DNA from 4 places in the Paenibacillus graminis genome. Region 4 is predicted to be linked to each of the others. Evidence: riboswitches for the same ligand, from Rfam matches in the RefSeq annotation. Region 4 holds a riboswitch; each other region holds the start of a gene.
The links. Region 4 has a riboswitch for cyclic di-GMP ahead of PGRAT_RS32130 (choice-of-anchor A family protein). Riboswitches for the same ligand answer to the same signal wherever they lie in the genome.
Positions count from the first base shown of each region.

Region 1 (4,479 bases), 210 kb from region 4:
GACCCCAGGTTGAGCCCAAGGTTTAAACACCAGACTTAAATAGCCGCCTGCGCGCGCTTTACGCCCAATAATTCCGGACAACGCTTGCCCCCTACGTATTACCGCGGCTGCTGGCACGTAGTTAGCCGGGGCTTTCTTCTCAGGTACCGTCACTCCGGCAGCAGTTACTCTACCGGACGTTCTTCCCTGGCAACAGAGCTTTACGATCCGAAAACCTTCATCACTCACGCGGCGTTGCTCCGTCAGGCTTTCGCCCATTGCGGAAGATTCCCTACTGCTGCCTCCCGTAGGAGTCTGGGCCGTGTCTCAGTCCCAGTGTGGCCGTTCACCCTCTCAGGTCGGCTACGCATCGTCGCCTTGGTAGGCCGTTACCCCACCAACTAGCTAATGCGCCGCAGGCCCATCCTCTAGCAGCAGATTGCTCCGCCTTTCATCCCTAGCCCAGGTGGGCCAGGGAATTATCCGGTATTAGCTACCGTTTCCGGTAGTTATCCCAGTCTAGAGGGTAGGTTGCCTACGTGTTACTCACCCGTCCGCCGCTAACCTACTGGAGTGCAAGCACTCCAGTAAATCCGCTCGACTTGCATGTATTAGGCACGCCGCCAGCGTTCGTCCTGAGCCAGGATCAAACTCTCCAAATAGGTTTTTTCGAGCGGTTGCTTCACCCGAATTACTCCGAGAAAATAACCATCCGAAAAAGATATTGAAAAGAGCGATTGCTCATTTTGAAACATCTGACGAGAATAAAATATTCTCTAATTTGGATCTCACTTACGTGAAATCCCACTCACTCGTTGTTCAGTTTTCAAAGATCAAGCTCGTCGTCGGTGTCGATTATCTCGTCACCAGCAACTCTTATAATATATCATGTTTGTCTTAGCAATGCAAGCTTTTTTTGTAACGATTTAATCAATCGTTTCTAATTTACTTGGCAGCGCTCCAACAACGCTTATTTATAATACCCTATAGTGATATAAAAAAGCAACCCTTTAGAAAAAGAAAGATAACCCGCTTAATATTTAAGCGGGTTATCTTCAAAAATCCTATTGTTAATAGCACATTCACTCTTCTTAATAAAACTTCGCTGCAGAATATTTGCTTGCTACTTTTATTAATCCTGTATCTTTGTTGTTCTTGCCCAAGCCGGCATCGACTGTAGTGTCGATAGTCACCCATTTGCCGTCAAGCAGAACTTCATTCCAGGCATGGTATGAAGTCACATAGCTGGTATTCCCCATGACCAATTTGGTAGGTATGCCTTGACTGCGAAGCATAGTTGCAAACAATGAAGCATAATCGTAGCAAATCCCCTTTTTGGTAGCCAGAGTATTGTCATTGTTAGGGATGTAGTCGGTCGTAACACTGGAAGCCAAGCTATAGTCATATTTCACATTAGAAACGATGTAGTTGTAAATTGCTTTTACCTTTTGTTCATCAGTGGTCAGGCCCTGAGTAAGCTGAGCGGCCTTCAGAACTGATTTATCGGAAGAACTCCATTTCACATTCTGTACGGAGCTCAAGTATACGGTGTTTGCATTGCTCAAGCTGAGGTCTACGGTTTCGGAGGATATCACTTTGTATTTGTTGCCGGTAGTGTTCTCCAGAACAGAAACTTTATAAGAACCGTTACCTTGCTGCAGCGGGAAGGTCTCATTGGGCTTAGAGGCATAGAGGTTATATGTGTAGCTGTTGTTGTCCTTAGTGATCATGAGCTTAATACGCTTGTCCTTAGGAACTTCATAGGAAACAGCGATAACTCCTTGATTCAATTGTGATGTATTCAACCAGCCTGAGTCAGTACTGGCGGCTTCAGCTGAGCCTGTCTGAACGGAAGTGGCAACTACAAACAATGTTAACAACGAAAAAAAGAACTTCTTCATGGATAAAACCCCTTTCGGTAGCTGGCTGCCATCCGTATTGGGAAGGCCCTTTAGCTTTGCGTCCCTACCTTTCGATAGGTTTGCCGTTATCGTATAAGCTTTATCTGTTCTTACTTCATAGAGCGATTTGATAGATTCATATTAAGAACAAACAAAAAAAGCCTCTTCATTCGGTAGCTGGCTGCCATCCATAGCGGGAAGGCCCTTTAGCTTTGCGTCCCTACCTTTCGATAGGTTTGCCGTTATCGTGCTTAGCTTTTATAGTTATATAGTATCATACTTATATCTATATTCAAGACCTAAATCACTAGATTCCTACTACTTTTTAATAAAATTTTAATATACTTCACTTTTAATCCGCAGCTAATTGGAATTTAAGGCAATCTGGCATGAATAATCAGGCGATGCGTCGGATTGACCAATGGATCGCAGGTAATCAGAGTGAGTATCTTATCATCGTTATGTCCATTTAATACGGAAACATCCGTAGGCTCTACAATTGAAATATCATATACTACGTATTGGTAATCCTGTTCCTTTGTTTGTACGGATATAGTATCACCGACCTCAACTTCATTGAGTCTGTTAAAAAGCCTGCCTGCAGTTCTTGATCTGTGTGCGGCAATCGCAGCATTGCCAACCTGCCCAATAGCAGCGGTCTCCTTCATATGGGCGGCAGCATGTTTCATGTTGGCTTTGGTTGCCCCTTCCAGTACAGGCAGCTTCAAATTGATTTTGCTGATCTGGATAATGCCTGTGATCTTGCCGCCCAGCTTAACTTCGGGAGCCGGGGCTTCTGTCGCTTTCGCCAGGTCACCCTCAGAGGATTCCTCAGCGAGAAGCTGGGTGACTTCAGCGTATTGTTTGTGCAAATCTGACTGCGGTGACGGTGAAGGCGTAATCTCACTGTATGCCTGTTCCGCTTCCTCCAGCAGCTTCTGCTGCTGCCAGTCGTTGTACCATTCATTTGCTTTGGGGTACAGCATAATCAGAATCCCGGCAAGAATAATCAAGTAAGAGAACTTGCGCATGAAATCACCTCCGTAAGTTAGTCTGTTTTAAAATACCCACTTCCGGCTTCCGAAGAAATTGATCACTACGGTTACTATAGTAACCAGCACTTTGGCAACCAGCACCTGAATACCGAAGCGGTCTGTCAGCAAATGCATAAGCAGGACCGATATGCCCAGCACAATCAGGTTCAGTATTATAAACCTTACCAGTTGCATCCGGTCAAAACCGTCCTTGCTTCCCCGGTCCTGATCCCGAAAGGTCACCTTCTTGTTCCATATGAAACTATTGGCCGTACCGGCGCTGTAAGAAATGATCTGTGCCGGAGTATTCAACATTCCCAGTGAATGCAGCAGGGTAAAGACGGCAAAATCAATCAAGGTATTCAGCACACCTACGGCATTAAATTTTAAAAACTGGATGAACCCTGCATTAAGCTGTCTATCTGACATAATCGTTGTCCTTCCGCACGCCCGTTTTCTCTTCGCCGCTCTCCGCATCGCCGTAACCTCTCGTCTCACGCACGATATATAGCGGTCTATCCTTGGATTCATCATAGATTCGCCCAATGTATTCACCGATTACACCGAGCAGCATAAGCACAATACCATTAAACAGCAGGTTCACGCCGACGATAGAAGCCCAGCCCGGGACAGTCCATGAGGTGAATATTTTCTGAAACAAAACAAAGAACAGATAAAGAAAGCTTGAGAAGGACAGAAAGAAGCCAATGTATGATGCTATTTTTAACGGTTTGTGGGAAAAGGAGGTGATGCCGTCCAGCGCAAACCGGATCATTTTCTTCAGCGGATATTTGGTTTCACCGGCAAAACGCTCTTCACGCACGTATTCAACCATGGTCTGGCGGAAGCCCACCCAGCTTACCAGCCCCCGGACATAGCGATTTTTCTCCTTCAGACCGCGCAGCACATCGCACACTTTGCGGTCAATTAACCGGAAATCCCCCGTGTCTGTAGGAATTTCCACACTGGTCATGCTGCTGAGCAGACGGTAGAACATCTTCGCAGTTGCTTTTTTGAAAAGAGTCTCTCCCTGACGCTTAAGCCGCTTGGCATAGACTACCTCATACCCCTCTTTCCACTTCGCGATCATCTGCAAAATCACCTCAGGCGGGTCCTGAAGATCCGCATCAATAACCACGACCGCCTCGCCTTCAGCATAATCCATCCCCGCCGTGATCGCCACCTGATGGCCAAAATTGCGCGAGAAATCAACCAGCTTGACATGCTCGTCGCGGCTGCTGACCTCACGCATAATCTCAGCTGTACGATCCCGGCTCCCGTCGTTAACGAAGACAAGCTCGTAAGAACCGCCGCAGCCGTCCATGACCTTTTTGAGACGCTCATACGTATGCTGAATGACCTCTTCCTCATTGAACATGGGGACAATCACACTGTATCTGGCTTTCACCTTGGTTCCTCCTAAAATTGTGTAACTGCTGTGTAAGCATCCGCCACTTCATTAGAAAACCCAGGAAGGGAACCAGCGCAGCACAACGTCCACATAATCTTTACTAACCTGCATGCCTGACAGCACAGGATAAAACATTACAAAAAGCAGTGCGGCA
Region 1 is NZ_CP009287.1:817,668-822,146, reverse strand. Features, by position in the region: rRNA gene PGRAT_RS03535 (16S ribosomal RNA) at 1-641, opposite strand, end outside; gene PGRAT_RS03530 (transglutaminase-like domain-containing protein) at 1,071-1,880, opposite strand; cyclic di-GMP riboswitch class I at 1,894-1,975, opposite strand; cyclic di-GMP riboswitch class I at 2,050-2,131, opposite strand; gene PGRAT_RS03525 (class D sortase) at 2,255-2,911, opposite strand; gene PGRAT_RS03520 (GtrA family protein) at 2,939-3,343, opposite strand; gene PGRAT_RS03515 (glycosyltransferase family 2 protein) at 3,333-4,322, opposite strand; gene PGRAT_RS03510 (glycosyltransferase family 39 protein) at 4,374-4,479, opposite strand, start outside.
Region 1: another riboswitch for cyclic di-GMP. It lies ahead of PGRAT_RS03530 (transglutaminase-like domain-containing protein); the one in region 4 lies ahead of PGRAT_RS32130 (choice-of-anchor A family protein).

Region 2 (4,479 bases), 1.9 Mb from region 4:
CAGCATAGCATCATTAAAAGCATCGATGAACAGGGCTGGCCGTAAGAAAACGTCCAGAATCCGCTGCAGCTGTTTGTTGTCTGGGTGAGAGATATACTTGATGCTGGCCACTACGGATTCCAGATCACGTATCAGGACGGGGATCCTCTTATATTTACTCTCCATGAGCAGCTGAATGACTTGCCCGAACTTTACGGTCTGCTGCCGGGATTGTATTTCCTGGATCAGCAGTCTGGAAGCTTGCCGCAGCAGGCTGACTTCTTCGATCAGCTTCTCGGAGAGGTGATAGAGACGGTTGTAGGTTACACCGAAGGCGCCTGAATACAACTGGCTGTTGCCCACCTTGCCCAGTATGTAAATACTGCCTGTTGCTGTAATGGTAGAATTATGGACATTGCCGCATACATACACATTTCCTAAAGACTCGATGATCGAGTTGTCCTCCACGTCCTGGTGCACAATGACATCGCCAGAAAATACGATATTGCCTATTTGGCGGTTGACACTGCCCGGAACGGTATATGCGGTAGTGATATCGAAAGTTTTGACATATGTGCCAGTAACACGCGGCCGGCCTTCTACAAGGGCTGTAATTTCATGGCTTGGCCGCAGCAGGGTGCCCTCCTTGGCCATAACTTTGATATCCCGGGGAGCTGGGGCATGCAAAATGCTGCCGTATACATCATACCCGGGCACACCTTCACGCGGCGGATGCTTGCGGGCAATGATATCGCCTTTCTTCGCGGTAGGAATCCGCAGATAGCTCCGGTAATCCACAACCCCTTCTGTTTCTTCAAAAGTACTATCAGCCTGCCCGGCAAAAAATAAATCGAGCTTCGCATCCTCGCCTGCAGCAGGCGGCGTGCCTTCCGCCACACAAACCGGCAGGTGGGTCGGATGATTCAATTCCGCATAAATTGCGGGGATATTCAGGTTTTGGGAAATCGATTTTTTCTCGAAATCGGCAATAATCTGTTCAATGCCAAGGGTGGACAACAGAGTGGAAGGGTCCCTTTCAGCTCTTACCGCGAGATGGCTCGATGCCGGGGTGTTCACCAGGTTCCATTCATACTGTTCTACACGGTTCAGGGTAAAGAAGGCTTGGAGTTTATCCTCGGAGACGGTGATCTGATAGGGAGGCGGTTCTTGTATGGACCAGGTAACCCGGTCAGTGGATACGACGGGTACGGGACCAGCTACCGGCTGATTGTTAAGCTCCAGCATTACAGGCGGGACCGCCGAGAGGAATGCCGGCTCGCCGCCGGGCAGCGGGGAGGTGATGTAAAAACGGTTATCTTGAACAATAATAATGCCATTCTGATCCTGTGTCCCGTAAGGCCGGGAAGGAAGGGGGGATGCAGCCGCAGTCTCAGTCTCTTTCTCTTTCATCCCGGTCTGACCGGCAGGCTTATTCAAAATTTTCTCAGTAATGCGCTGTGGCATTGCGTTTGGCTCCTTTTTAGATAATCAATGGGCATTTGGACATAAGAGTATCCCGGCAGGCAGATACGGTACCCAAACGGATACCCGCACAGTTCAGCGTCTTCTTGGCAGCCTGGCAGCCATGGATGGTGATGTTCACATCTTTAGGCCCATTGCTTTGCGTCCTATCCTTTCAGATAGTTTGCCGTTATGAAATGGATCAGTGATTAGCCGAAATCAGGTGCTTAACCCGAATGAAATCGACAAAGGAATCATAGTTGAAAATTCAAATATATAAACTTTTGCAACCTTTATTCTAGTACTAGAGTCACTAATTTACAATATTTAATTATATATTTATATAGATGAAATGGCTATCAGTCAGCAGATAGAATTCAGCCTCTACGGCTGGTTTGACAAATATGATTGAGCATGTGATAATTCTTCCTGACGGTCGTCAGGGAGGCGGTATAAGAATGACAGCTGGCGCTATTTTGCAAGCCGCATTGTTCCAATTTGCTGAAAAAGGCTTTGAGGGGGCATCATTGGCGGGGATTGCCCAGTCGGTAGGGATTAAAAAACAGTCCATCGCAACCTATTTTCCTAAAAAAGAGGATTTGTTTATCGCAGCATTTCAGGAAATGGCCCGGCATTATATTGAATTTCTTGACCGGTTGTACAGGGAAATCCTTGGCACCTCTGTAGAGGTTAGACTGCGTGAAATTGTATACAGGACCTATTTTTATAGGGTAGAGTACCCTGTTCTGACCGCCTTTTACAAAAGGAGTGTTCAATTCCCTGCGCCTTTCTTTCAGGAGATGCTGGAGCAGCAGATTTCAATGCTGGAGCAGCGTTCAGCGGCATTTTACCGGGCTATTTTTGAGGAAGGCATGAACTCCGGGGAGATTCGGCGGCAGCACACGGAAAGCCTGCTCTCAGCTTATTATTGTTTACAGGATGGAATTGCCATGCAGATGTTTTTTTACAGCCAGGAAGAATTCGGGCGCCGTCTGAAGGATATCTGGGAGATATTCTGGGCAGGCATTAAGCAGACATAACGAAGGGGAGGGATCGTACCATGCGGGTAGAGCGGGTTACCACCGAAGCAGGGCTGCAGGAGGCTTTCAGAATCAGACGGGAAGTGTTTGTGGAGGAACAGGGCGTGGCGCTGGCAGATGAATTTGATGATCACGAAAAGCACGCAGAGCATATATTGCTCTATCAGGAAGAGCTTCCTGTGGGAACGGCCAGACTTAGGAGTGTGGACGGGTGGGCTAAGCTTGAACGGATTTGCCTTAGCGCTCCTTACCGCAAAAGCGGACTGGGGTCCGTTATAATCGATACACTGGAAAAAATGGCGGTTGAACGGGGGCACCGGCAAGCCAAGCTGCATGGCCAGAAGCAGGCCGAGGGCTTTTATCAGAGGCTGGGGTATGTAACGAGTTCGCAGGTCTTTATGGAGGATGGCATTCCACACGTGCTTATGGTCAAGCAGCTATAGATGAAATTGCCTAAACTACTTTTCACTTCTTTCTATTATATATAGACTCCTCTAGAATAAATATGAAACGATAGCAACCGGCGGCAGAGCCGGATAGGAGAGGAGCAAGTACAAGACGAAATACCGCACAAAGCTATTGAAACCGCTTACGGATCGGGTATGGATTTTTTTGATACAGCCAATGTCTACGAAAAAGGAGCAGCCGAAAAGGTGCTGGGCGAAACCCTGTGCGGATATCCCCGCGAGTCTTATGTGCTGGCTACCAAAACTATACCGGGCAGGCCGGTGTAAGGTTTGGCATGAAACAGCGATTCCTGAATATACTCTCACTACCGAATTTCCTCTAAAAGGAGTCCTGGCCATGCCAACACATCCGTATGTTTCCCGTTTTTTTGTGAATGCCGATGCCCGCCGCGACAAGCTGATTTATGATTTGCCGGAATCCTGGTGGAGCCGGCCTTATGAATACGAATGGTGCACGAATTTTGTTTCGCCCCATGATGTGGTGCTGGATGCGGCCTGCGGGATCTCCCATCCGCTCAAGTTCTACCTTGCCGGCTACAGCGCGGAGGTTCATGCCTGCGATATCGATGCGCGGATACTGTCCCGGGATGCCATTATGCAGGACATTGCCAGCGACATCGGCGAGGAAGCCGCTCGGCTGGTGGAAGCCAGACGGACCACCCGCCTGCATCTGGCGCAGGCTAATCTGACCGCATTGCCTTATGAGAATGAAAGCTTTGATACTATATTCTGCATCTCGGTTCTGGAGCATTTATCACTGGAGGATTCTGTACGAGCCGTAAGGGAGTTTCACCGCACACTGAATGGAGAAGGACTGCTTGTACTGACTTTTGATTACCCTACGGTTAATCTTCTGCGGATGAATGAAGTGCTGCTGCAGGCCGGATTTGAGTATTGGGGCGAGACAGATTTTAAGCTTCCCGCGGATGCTGTACGGACGGAGCAGTGGGGCGGACTCAACTGTTTCCGGGCCGTGCTTAAAAAGGCGCGAATCTAGCAGAAATCAGAATCCTGGCAGAATACCAACCCTTAATTTGGATTTTCCCCTCTATTATAGTAGAATAATTGGCAGATTAAGAGAGAGGGGTCCAAGATTTTGCGCAGATTTGCAGTCATAACTTTAGTATTGTTTTTGCTGATTCCCGGGCAGGCAGCTTTCAGTCAGGGGGCTTCCCCGCAGGAGAAGATTAACCTTGTTTTTGCCGGAGATATTTTGCTGGATGGATTTGTCGGCGATCAGATCGCCAATTATGGCGTCAATTTTCCTTTTGCGAAGGTAGCACCTGTCCTTAAAAAAGCAGATATAGCTTTTGCCAACCTGGAGACACCCGTATCGGTTAGAGGGAAGGCGGCAGAGAAGAGCTTTGCTTTCCGTTCCAAACCGGCGGCACTGGCGGGGCTGAATTATGCCGGGATCGATGGCGTGACCGTGGCCAATAATCATATTCTTGATTTTGGACAGGATGCTATGCTGGATACGCTGGTTCATCTCGACAAGTACAAGATTGGACACACTGGAGCAGGGAAGAACA
Region 2 is NZ_CP009287.1:2,473,560-2,478,038, forward strand. Features, by position in the region: gene PGRAT_RS09960 (FapA family protein) at 1-1,443, opposite strand, end outside; cyclic di-GMP riboswitch class I at 1,547-1,639, opposite strand; gene PGRAT_RS09965 (TetR/AcrR family transcriptional regulator) at 1,899-2,480, shown strand; gene PGRAT_RS09970 (GNAT family N-acetyltransferase) at 2,501-2,923, shown strand; partial or broken gene PGRAT_RS32295 (aldo/keto reductase) at 3,032-3,190, shown strand; gene PGRAT_RS09975 (class I SAM-dependent methyltransferase) at 3,285-3,944, shown strand; gene PGRAT_RS09980 (CapA family protein) at 4,044-4,479, shown strand, end outside.
Region 2: another riboswitch for cyclic di-GMP. It lies ahead of PGRAT_RS09960 (FapA family protein); the one in region 4 lies ahead of PGRAT_RS32130 (choice-of-anchor A family protein).

Region 3 (4,479 bases), 110 kb from region 4:
GCGGCGGAGCTTAGGTTCGCCACGGTCCAGTTCTCCTCGGCGGAGAGCTGCAAATACCGTTCCAGCCGGGCGCTGGAATGCTCAGGGCCCTGCCCTTCATAGCCATGCGGCAGCAGAATCGTCAGATTGCTGCGCTGCGTCCATTTGGCGCGTCCGGCAGCGATGAACTGGTCAATAATGACCTGTGCGGCATTGGCGAAGTCGCCATACTGTGCTTCCCAGATCACGAAGGTTTCGGGTGCGAACACATTATAGCCGTATTCGTAGCCCAGCACCGAGGCTTCCGAGAGCGGACTGTTGTATACCCCGAAGGAAGCCTTGGCACCGCTGAGCTGGTGCAGCGGGGAGAACAATCCCCCTGTCTCGCTGTCGTGCAGCACCAGATGGCGGTGGGCGAAAGTGCCGCGCTGGGAATCCTGGCCGCTTAACCGGATCGGTGTGCCATCCTTCAGGATGGTGGCAAAGGCCAGAGTCTCGGCCAAGGCCCAGTCGATCCGTTCCCCGTCATTCAGCGCATCCTTGCGGCGCTGCAGAATCCGCTCCAGCTTCGGATAGACCTTGAAGCCGTCCGGCACGGTCAGAAGCTCGCGGTTGATCTGCTGCAGCTGCTCCAGCTGCACTGCCGTCGATTGCGGCTGGGAGGCTTCACGCTGTACCGGAACGGAGGTCTTGGTTTCACCGTTTTTATGCTTGCCATCCTTCATCAGATCGTAGGCTTGCTGCAGTACTTTCTCCGCCTCAAGGTTCATCTGCTTCACATCATCCGCTGTGATGATATTGTCCCGCTGCAGGCGTTCTGCGTAGACGCGGTACACGGTAGGATGGTTGCGCACTTTGCCGTATACAATCGGCTGGGTAGTCTCCGGATCGTCCATCTCATTATGGCCATGGCGCCGGTAGCCGATCAGGTCAATGACGAAATCCTTCTTGAACTGGTTGCGGTAGGCGCTGGCCAGACGGACGGCGGCGATGCAGGCCTCCGGATCATCGGCATTCACGTGGACGATAGGGATTTCATAGCCTTTAGCCAGATCGCTGGCATAATGGGTGGAACGGGAATCTTCACTTTCAGTGGTGAATCCGATCCGGTTATTGACGATAATATGCACGGTGCCGCCATTGGAATACCCTTTAAGTTTGCCGATGTTGAGTGTTTCTGCGACGATGCCTTCACCAGGAAAAGCAGCATCCCCGTGCATCAGCACAGCCATGGCCCTGTTCGTGTCAAGCTGCGGCAGTCCCGGAGAATTCCGGTCCTCTTGGGCTGCGCGGGCAAAACCCTCAACAACAGGGTTAACGAATTCCAGATGGCTCGGATTATTCGCCAGTGTAATGCGGGTGCGGACGGTCTCGCCTTCGCGCACGGCACGGTCTGCGCCCAGATGGTATTTCACATCTCCCGTCCAGCCGTAGTTAATGCCCATGGAGCCTTCGGAAGGGAACAGCTCCTTGTTGGGAGAATGATGAAATTCCGAGAAAATAATGTCATAGGGCTTCCCGAGAATATGAGCCAGCACATTCAGGCGTCCGCGGTGGGCCATGCCCATCAGAATATGTTCCGCGCCATCATGTGCGGCGGCACGGACAATCTCGTCCAGCATGGGCACCAGCGCATCATTGCCTTCCAGGCTGAAGCGTTTTTGGCCGACAAAGGTCTTATGCAGGAAGGTCTCGAACTGCTCTACCTGGATCAGACGGTTCAGAAGTTCCTTGCGCTCGGTATTATTCAGAGGCGCCGGAGAGCTTGTGGACTCTGCCTGGCCGTTCAGCCAGCGCAGCTCCTGTTCGTCATGCACATGCCCGAATTCGTAGGCGATAGTCTGCGTATAAGCCTGGAGCATCCGGTGAACCGCATCCCAGGCGGTATGAATATCCGGCGGCGCATTCTCCCAGATCAGCGAGGCGGGCATAGCAATCAGGTCCTCGCGGGTAAGATCGTAGGTTTCATAATCCAGCCATTTCGCCATAGGGTTATTCCCCTGCTCAAGCGGATCGGTATTGGCGGCCATATGGCCATATATGCGGATATTGGCGATTAGCTTGGAAGCTCTTACGGCCTTTCTCAGCCACTCGGTGCCTCCCGAAAGAGCCGGCTGCGGGGCCTCTACGGCATCCGGAGCAAGTGGAGGAGGGCCGGAAACAGTAAATAGGTCACGGTAATGATGTTCTACTGAAGAGGGATCTTTAACGAATTGCTCATATTTCTCTTGAATATAGCCTAGATTGGGGCCGTGATACTTACTCCAAATGGATTCGTTATAGGGCTCTTTGACTGCCATGAATACATCCTCCTAACGGATGAACTCCACGTGGCCGCATGTGTCTTGAGCGCCCAGTGGAGCTGCGATGTTTACGGTTTCATTTCACATCCTATTGTGCTACTTTCAAGACGTGTAATCAATTCATACTTTCGGGGAATCCGTTCGCAAAACGGCATGATTCAGTCCGGAAATGATGAAGAACGGATATTGGTTGCAGATACAGGATTTGAAGCCAGTCCAACCAGTAATAATTACCCATTTATTAACCAGGAGTATTCATAAACAGCTCCTTAAGACATATAGATTGGACAAAGGTTAGCAAAAAAAGCTATTCTTTTGCACAACTCAGCATAAAATATTCCAGAAAACGACACACTTCTCATGTGAGATCTTATATAATGTTATTGCGGATAACGGTTTCATGGTTTCTAACCAGATCCTTTCATGTAAAGGATCCAGTAAAGGGTAAACCTGCCGAAAGGCAGGGACACAAAGTCTCGGGTCTAATGTAGAGATGCTGCAGCTACTACGACGGCCGGACTGCCTGGGGACGCATAAATTCTAGGAGGAGATATTCTTGGATAAGTCCAACCAGGGGAATGACGGAGAACTGCTGATGGGTGATCTGGATCTAGAATGGGTATATTTGCTGATGTCGGCCAAGAAGGCAGGGATCGATGCGGATGAAATCCGCCGGTTTTTAAACGAAAAAACAGCATTACAGGCGATGTAGGGGCGTTTGCTATGCGGGAATACATACAGAAAAAGGCACAGCGTCCATACGCTGTGCCTTTTTCTGTATCGCTGGAGCTTCGGACGACCATCCATTATTGATCCTTCTGCTCCAGCCGCCATTTTTGGTAATCGAGAAACTCTTTGAATTCCCTCTTGCTTATACCTGAGGCCATGGCTTCCTGAACGAGCCGGAACCATTCGCCGTCCAGGGAGGATTCGTCAGCATCCGAAGGTTCGCCATAGAGCAGACTGTGGATGGAAACCTGGAGCGCGTCAGCGATTTTTTCGATAAATTGGATAGAGGGGTTGGATTGGATATTTCTTTCTACATTGCTTAAGTATGATTTCGCAACATCAGCCTTGTCCGCCAGTTCGGATAAGGACCAGCCTTTTTCCAGACGGAGATGGTGGATGCGACTTCCCATATTATCCGGCACGATTACAACGCCCCTCCGTACTTTGTTAAAATATAAGGGTTGATATGGTTTGCGCCAACAATCATCCTTATATTTCTCGCTGAAACGGATGCCGCCGTTAAGGACGCATAGCCGTTTCCACTTGTCAGTATAACAAATTTCCTTACAACGAACAAAAATCGTTGTTACAAGGGAAAACAGCCTAATCTGCTTCCGAATCCGGAATCAGGGTAGGCTGCTTCATATAATGCGGTCCGTTATGAATTAGTAATCTTTTTTGGGGCCTTGTTTGGCCTCGAAATTCCAGGTTAACTTCAGCTTATCCTTTTGAAAATAGTTTTGTGCTTCGCCAGTATCCACGAATTCGAACTTGACTGTAAAGCTGTCGCTGCTCTGTGCTTTGATGCCGTCGGCTTCAGTGAGAATTTGATCCCATCCGGTATTGTTCACAAGATCCGGGGTTTGCCCCTTCAAGGCATCCAGTGTAGTTTCGTACACAACAACTTCCGGTGAGATAATCGTTCCTTTGTCATTGTTCTTCAGAAATTTGACCTTGATGAATTTGCTGAGATCGGCACCGTTGTTGTCGCCTAGGGTATCTGTAACCTCAGTGGTGGTTTTCAGCAGAATCGAACCGATATCGAGGGTACCGTCATTTTTAAGTTTAAAAGTTTTGGTTACGGTGTCACCCGGTTTCAGGTTTTGGATATCCACGATTACGGAAGGATCGGAGTTCAGATCCAGTGTGCCTGCTGCAAAGGTAGCCGTACTTGTTGCAGTATCACTGAAGTATGCGAAGGTCCCTCCGCCAATCAAAGACAAACCGAGTGCTGCCGATGCGATGCCAAAACCCAATGTTTTTTTGATACCCATATTCGAATTCCTCCTCTGATTTGTGTAGCTGCTGATAAATGTATTATTGTATCTTCCGTTTCGTAGGCGGAAGCGGACAATCTGTTCAGGACTGTATGTCAGTTCCCGGCGGCGCTTGGGGGAGTGCGGTGTTTTTGCGCTCAAGGGCGGTCAGTGCCTTCCATGAGCTGTAGAGTGCATAGAGCAGGAGCAGC
Region 3 is NZ_CP009287.1:492,295-496,773, forward strand. Features, by position in the region: gene PGRAT_RS02195 (2-oxoglutarate dehydrogenase E1 component) at 1-2,279, opposite strand, end outside; cyclic di-GMP riboswitch class I at 2,716-2,809, shown strand; gene PGRAT_RS32110 (anti-repressor SinI family protein) at 2,839-2,994, shown strand; gene PGRAT_RS02200 (helix-turn-helix domain-containing protein) at 3,089-3,421, opposite strand; gene PGRAT_RS02205 (TasA family protein) at 3,677-4,285, opposite strand; gene sipW (signal peptidase I SipW) at 4,371-4,479, opposite strand, start outside.
Region 3: another riboswitch for cyclic di-GMP. It lies ahead of PGRAT_RS32110 (anti-repressor SinI family protein); the one in region 4 lies ahead of PGRAT_RS32130 (choice-of-anchor A family protein).

Region 4 (4,479 bases):
GCTGTTCAGAGAGGAGAAAAGGCAGAGATGAAATGTCTGACAATCCGGCAGCCCTGGGCCGCATTAATTGTGCTTGGGGAAAAACAGTTCGAAACCCGTTCCTGGCAAACAGCTTATCGCGGTGAACTGGCTATTCATGCCGGAATGGGGATCGACAAAACTGCCTGCAGGCAGGAGCCTTTCAAGTCGGCCTTGGCGCGGCATGGCTTCACTGTGGACAATCTCCCCTCTGGGAGCCATCGTCGCCACAAGCCGTCTGGCCGATTGCTATAAGGTGACGCAGGCGGATGCCGCCCATGGCTGGCCTGGCGGCAATGAGTTGGCTTTCGGCGATTATGCGCCAGGACGCTATGCCTGGAAGCTGGAAGATATAACGGCACTTGCCCGGCCCATACCGGCCAAAGGCAGGCTGAGCTTCTGGGAGTACCCTGTGCTGGAGGGAGAGCAGTGACCGGCCGGGACTGTACAGCCTTTTGGCGAAACAAGAAAAATTATTTAGCGGCCCAAGCCATAATTGGGTATGAACCGGCTGACTCGCGGGTAATCTTCTTATAGGATGTTTGGTGCTGCCACTGTCCCGCGCGATCATCAGGATGTATAAGAAAGGGCGTATGCATAGGAAATGGGAAGTCTCCTTATTGCGTGGCTTTGTATGCTGTGTTTGTATTTTTCGTTTGAGGATAAGGTGAGCCGGAAAATTATTCTTCCTGTGGCACTGGTCGTTTTTTTCGGCACACTGGGCTATTGGAAGCTCTTAATGTAATTTTTATGCAGCTATCAGCTTATTTTCAGGTTGAGTATATATATTGAATGTACCAAACACTCCCCGGTGTTTATAGATAGCTTGCAGGGCCTTGCCTACTCCCATGGTGAGGCCCGTTTTATTTTGTCAGGCTGACCCTTGCGCTATCATGAGCGGGATTTGATTCTATACTGCTCCCCAACGTAACCGCTTTTGATACCCCGGCAGATGAACTTGGCTTCGATTCAAAAAATAACCACTGGAATTTATAAACAAAGAAACTTTATGTGACATTTTTCACAATAAAATAAGAAGAATTATTTTATATTAAAATTGAAATATAAAAGATTGAAGTGTAACAAAATAAAGCACCTCAAAGAGGAGAATTATGATGAGTCATGAAGGAAGTCTCCGCCGTGGGTTGGCATTCGGGTTGTTTTTGAGTATTCCGTTGTGGGTGTCCATGATTGGCTGGATTCAGCTGTTATAAATCCCAATCCGCTATATCCGCAATGTCTGGTTATGGGAGCGTATATAGCATTACATAGAAATGGATGAAGAACTGCTGCCGGTGGATTCCGGGCAGTTTTTTTTGTAGTGCGTTCCTAATTCGAAAGGACGTTCTTGCTCCTTAAGGAGTAGAAATAGCTAAGAATGAATAGGATGGATAGAATTTGAAATTATAGTTCTAATATACTATATTTTAATATTGAAAATTGCAAATAAATACGGGATGGGGTGCTGTGAAAAAGGCGGTAACCCGTTCTGCGGTGAGACTCTCTTCTGGACAGGTAAGCTGAAAAGCCTTATGAATAGCGGGTTTGTCCAGGATCGTCTAAATGGTCACATGAAAAAATAATTAAGGAATAGATTGACAATAGGGCAGGGGAACCGCTAAACTGAAATTAGTTCAAAAGTAACAAATGTCATAGACTACATAGGTTTCACTGAAATCTATATTCCTCATGTATAAACGCAAACCGTCCGAAAGGACGGGACGCAAAGTCAGGAATCTAATGCCCAACCAGGGCTATGATCGTCCGGCCGCCGTGAAGCTAACCCTTCGTGGCGGTCTTTTTGTTGTTATAGTTTTTCCGCAAAATCATAGAATAAGTTACTAGGAGGTGCAAGGCGATTGAAAAAAAGATCACAGAAAGCAGCAGCTCTGATTCTGACAGGGGTGTTGGCATTGGGCAGCACGGTTACTTGGGGTTGGAATGTTAAGGCTGCGGGAAATATGCCGTATACCCCTACTCCTGTCCTGGGTGTTGCCGGCAACTTTAACGCATTTATCTTTGGAGATTTCACGCAATCTTACGATCAGATTCATGGAAGGCTCGCGGCAGAAGGAAATATTACTTTGCAGGGGTACGGTGTTTCCAAAGATGCGCCCGGTGGGGATGTACTGGTTGCCGGCAAAAATCTCAGCCTAACAGACGGAACTATATATGGAGCAGCTGTATATGGAGGCACTATAAGCAGCACACGGGCAGATCTTAAGGAGACTCCCCGCCAAGGGACACCGATTGATTTTGCGGCTGAGGAACAGTTTCTGATCCAGCGTTCGGATGAATTGGCCGCATTGACACAGACACAGCCTTTTGTAAAAGAATATGGAAAAATCACTATCAACGCTCCGGATGCCTATAATGTCATTCATCTGGCTGCTGCTGACCTGGCCGACGCCAACGGGCTGCAGTTCAACATAGCAGGTGATGCCACCGTCATTATTAATGTGGGCGGAAGCACTGTGAAAATTCCTAATTTTCAATTCTGGGGAGGCAAACCCCGCAAGGTCCTGTTCAATTTCTATGAAGCTGCTTCTGTGAATATCGGGAATACAACCATCGAGGGCACTATATTGGCTCCTCATGCCAGTGTCTTTTATGATCATGCAGAGCTTCATGGCACGCTGATCGCAAAAGCGTTCAGCGGTTATGTGCAGATGCACCACTATCCGTATGAAGGCTCCGAACCGCCTGTAACGCCGACGCCAACGCCGAGTGCAACGGCGACGCCAACGCCGAGTGCAACGGCGACGCCAACGCCTAGCGCAACGGCAACACCGACGGCGAGCGCAACGGCGACGCCGACGCCAACGCCGAGCGCAACGGCGACGCCAACGCCGAGTGCGACGGCGACCCCGACGCCGAGTGCGACGGCGACGCCAACGCCGAGTGAGACGGCGACGCCAACGCCGAGTGCAACGGCGACGCCGACGCCGAGTGAGACGGCGACGCCAACGCCAACGCCGAGCGCAACGGCGACGCCAACGCCGAGCGTAACGGCGACGCCAACGCCGAGTGCAACGGCGACGCCAACGCCAACGCCGAGCGCAACGGCGACGCCAACGCCGAGTGAGACGGCGACGCCGACGCCGACCGCCATCGTCACGCCAACGCCGACCGCTGTCGTAACACCGACGCCGACGCCGACCGCAGTCGTAACGCCGACGCCAACGTCTAGCGTGTCACCGAGTGCCACTGCATCAGCAACACCGACACCGGGTGCAACACCAACAAGTGAAGTTACACCGGCACCAACGCCAGACACTACAGTAATTTATGTTCCGGTAACGTTCCCGACGCCAACACCATCATCCGTTATCGGCACGATTGTGGATGATACCCTGATCAATGATGACCCATTACCCTTGGGGCCTGTGGTAACAATTGCTCCGGTACAACCAACGGCGTCAATAGAACCAACAGCCTCAATAGAACCAGCGCCAGTCCCTGCACCGGCCCCAACGGTAACACCGGAGCCGGAGGAAATAGTTATAACAGATGACGAAGTTCCTGTAGGCAGCGTGGATACACCCGATAAACTGCCGCAGACTGGAGAAGCAAGTCCAGCGCCTTATTACATCGCAGGTCTGGGAATAGCTGGTTTGGGACTACTGCTCAGCAGAACTGCAGGAAACAGCAGTAAACGCAAACGGTAATAGAAGCCGTAAATTGTAGCTATAGTGAGGGGATAGCGAATTAGAAAAAATGCTGCCCCATAAGTAGGTTTACTCGAAAGGGTGCACCTTTGTCCCACAGCAGCATAACAAGCCAACAGCAGGATTTCTTCAGTAATGGAGAAGTCCTGTTTTTTTGTGCTTGTTCCACTACATCTTATTGAAGTAAGGTGTCTGGCGTATGGGTTTCCACTCTGAACAGCTTCAGACGAGCCGAAACAAAGGTATATCTGCCGTTGTTTTCGCCAATCCGGGCTGGACGAGCCGAAACAAAGGCATATCTGCCGTTGTTTTCGCCAATCCGGGCTGGACGAGCCGAAACAAAGGCATAACTGCCGTTGTTTTCGCCTTCCAGGGCTGGACGGGTCGAAACAAAGGCATATCTGCCCTTGTTTTCGCCGCCGTAGCCCGTCCAGTCTCATGGCCCCGGCCTTCTCTGCATTTCCAACTGCTCCCCGAGCCATGTTATACTATGCTGAAAATCGGGGGGCGTGTAAGGCTTGCCCTGAAAGTGGGATTCCATTATGCCGGAAGAAAGGTGATATTGTTCATGTGGAGTGTTATTATACTTGCCGTTGTGATTATTATTGCCGGCGGCTTGACGTATGCGGGGTTCTTTTTTTACGGAATCGCAATCAAGCGGGCACCCAAGGAGTTCCTGGCCAAAACTCCTGATCTTAAGGTGGACCCGCCGGTTGCCGGGCCTTCGTGGGGAGAAGGTGCGGACTGGGTATCCCGCCACAGCTTCAGGAAAATTGAGATTACTTCTGACGAT
Region 4 is NZ_CP009287.1:603,613-608,091, forward strand. Features, by position in the region: gene PGRAT_RS34745 (ASCH domain-containing protein) at 28-273, shown strand; gene PGRAT_RS34750 (hypothetical protein) at 203-451, shown strand; cyclic di-GMP riboswitch class I at 1,707-1,794, shown strand; gene PGRAT_RS32130 (choice-of-anchor A family protein) at 1,878-3,686, shown strand; gene PGRAT_RS02685 (alpha/beta hydrolase) at 3,886-4,479, shown strand, end outside.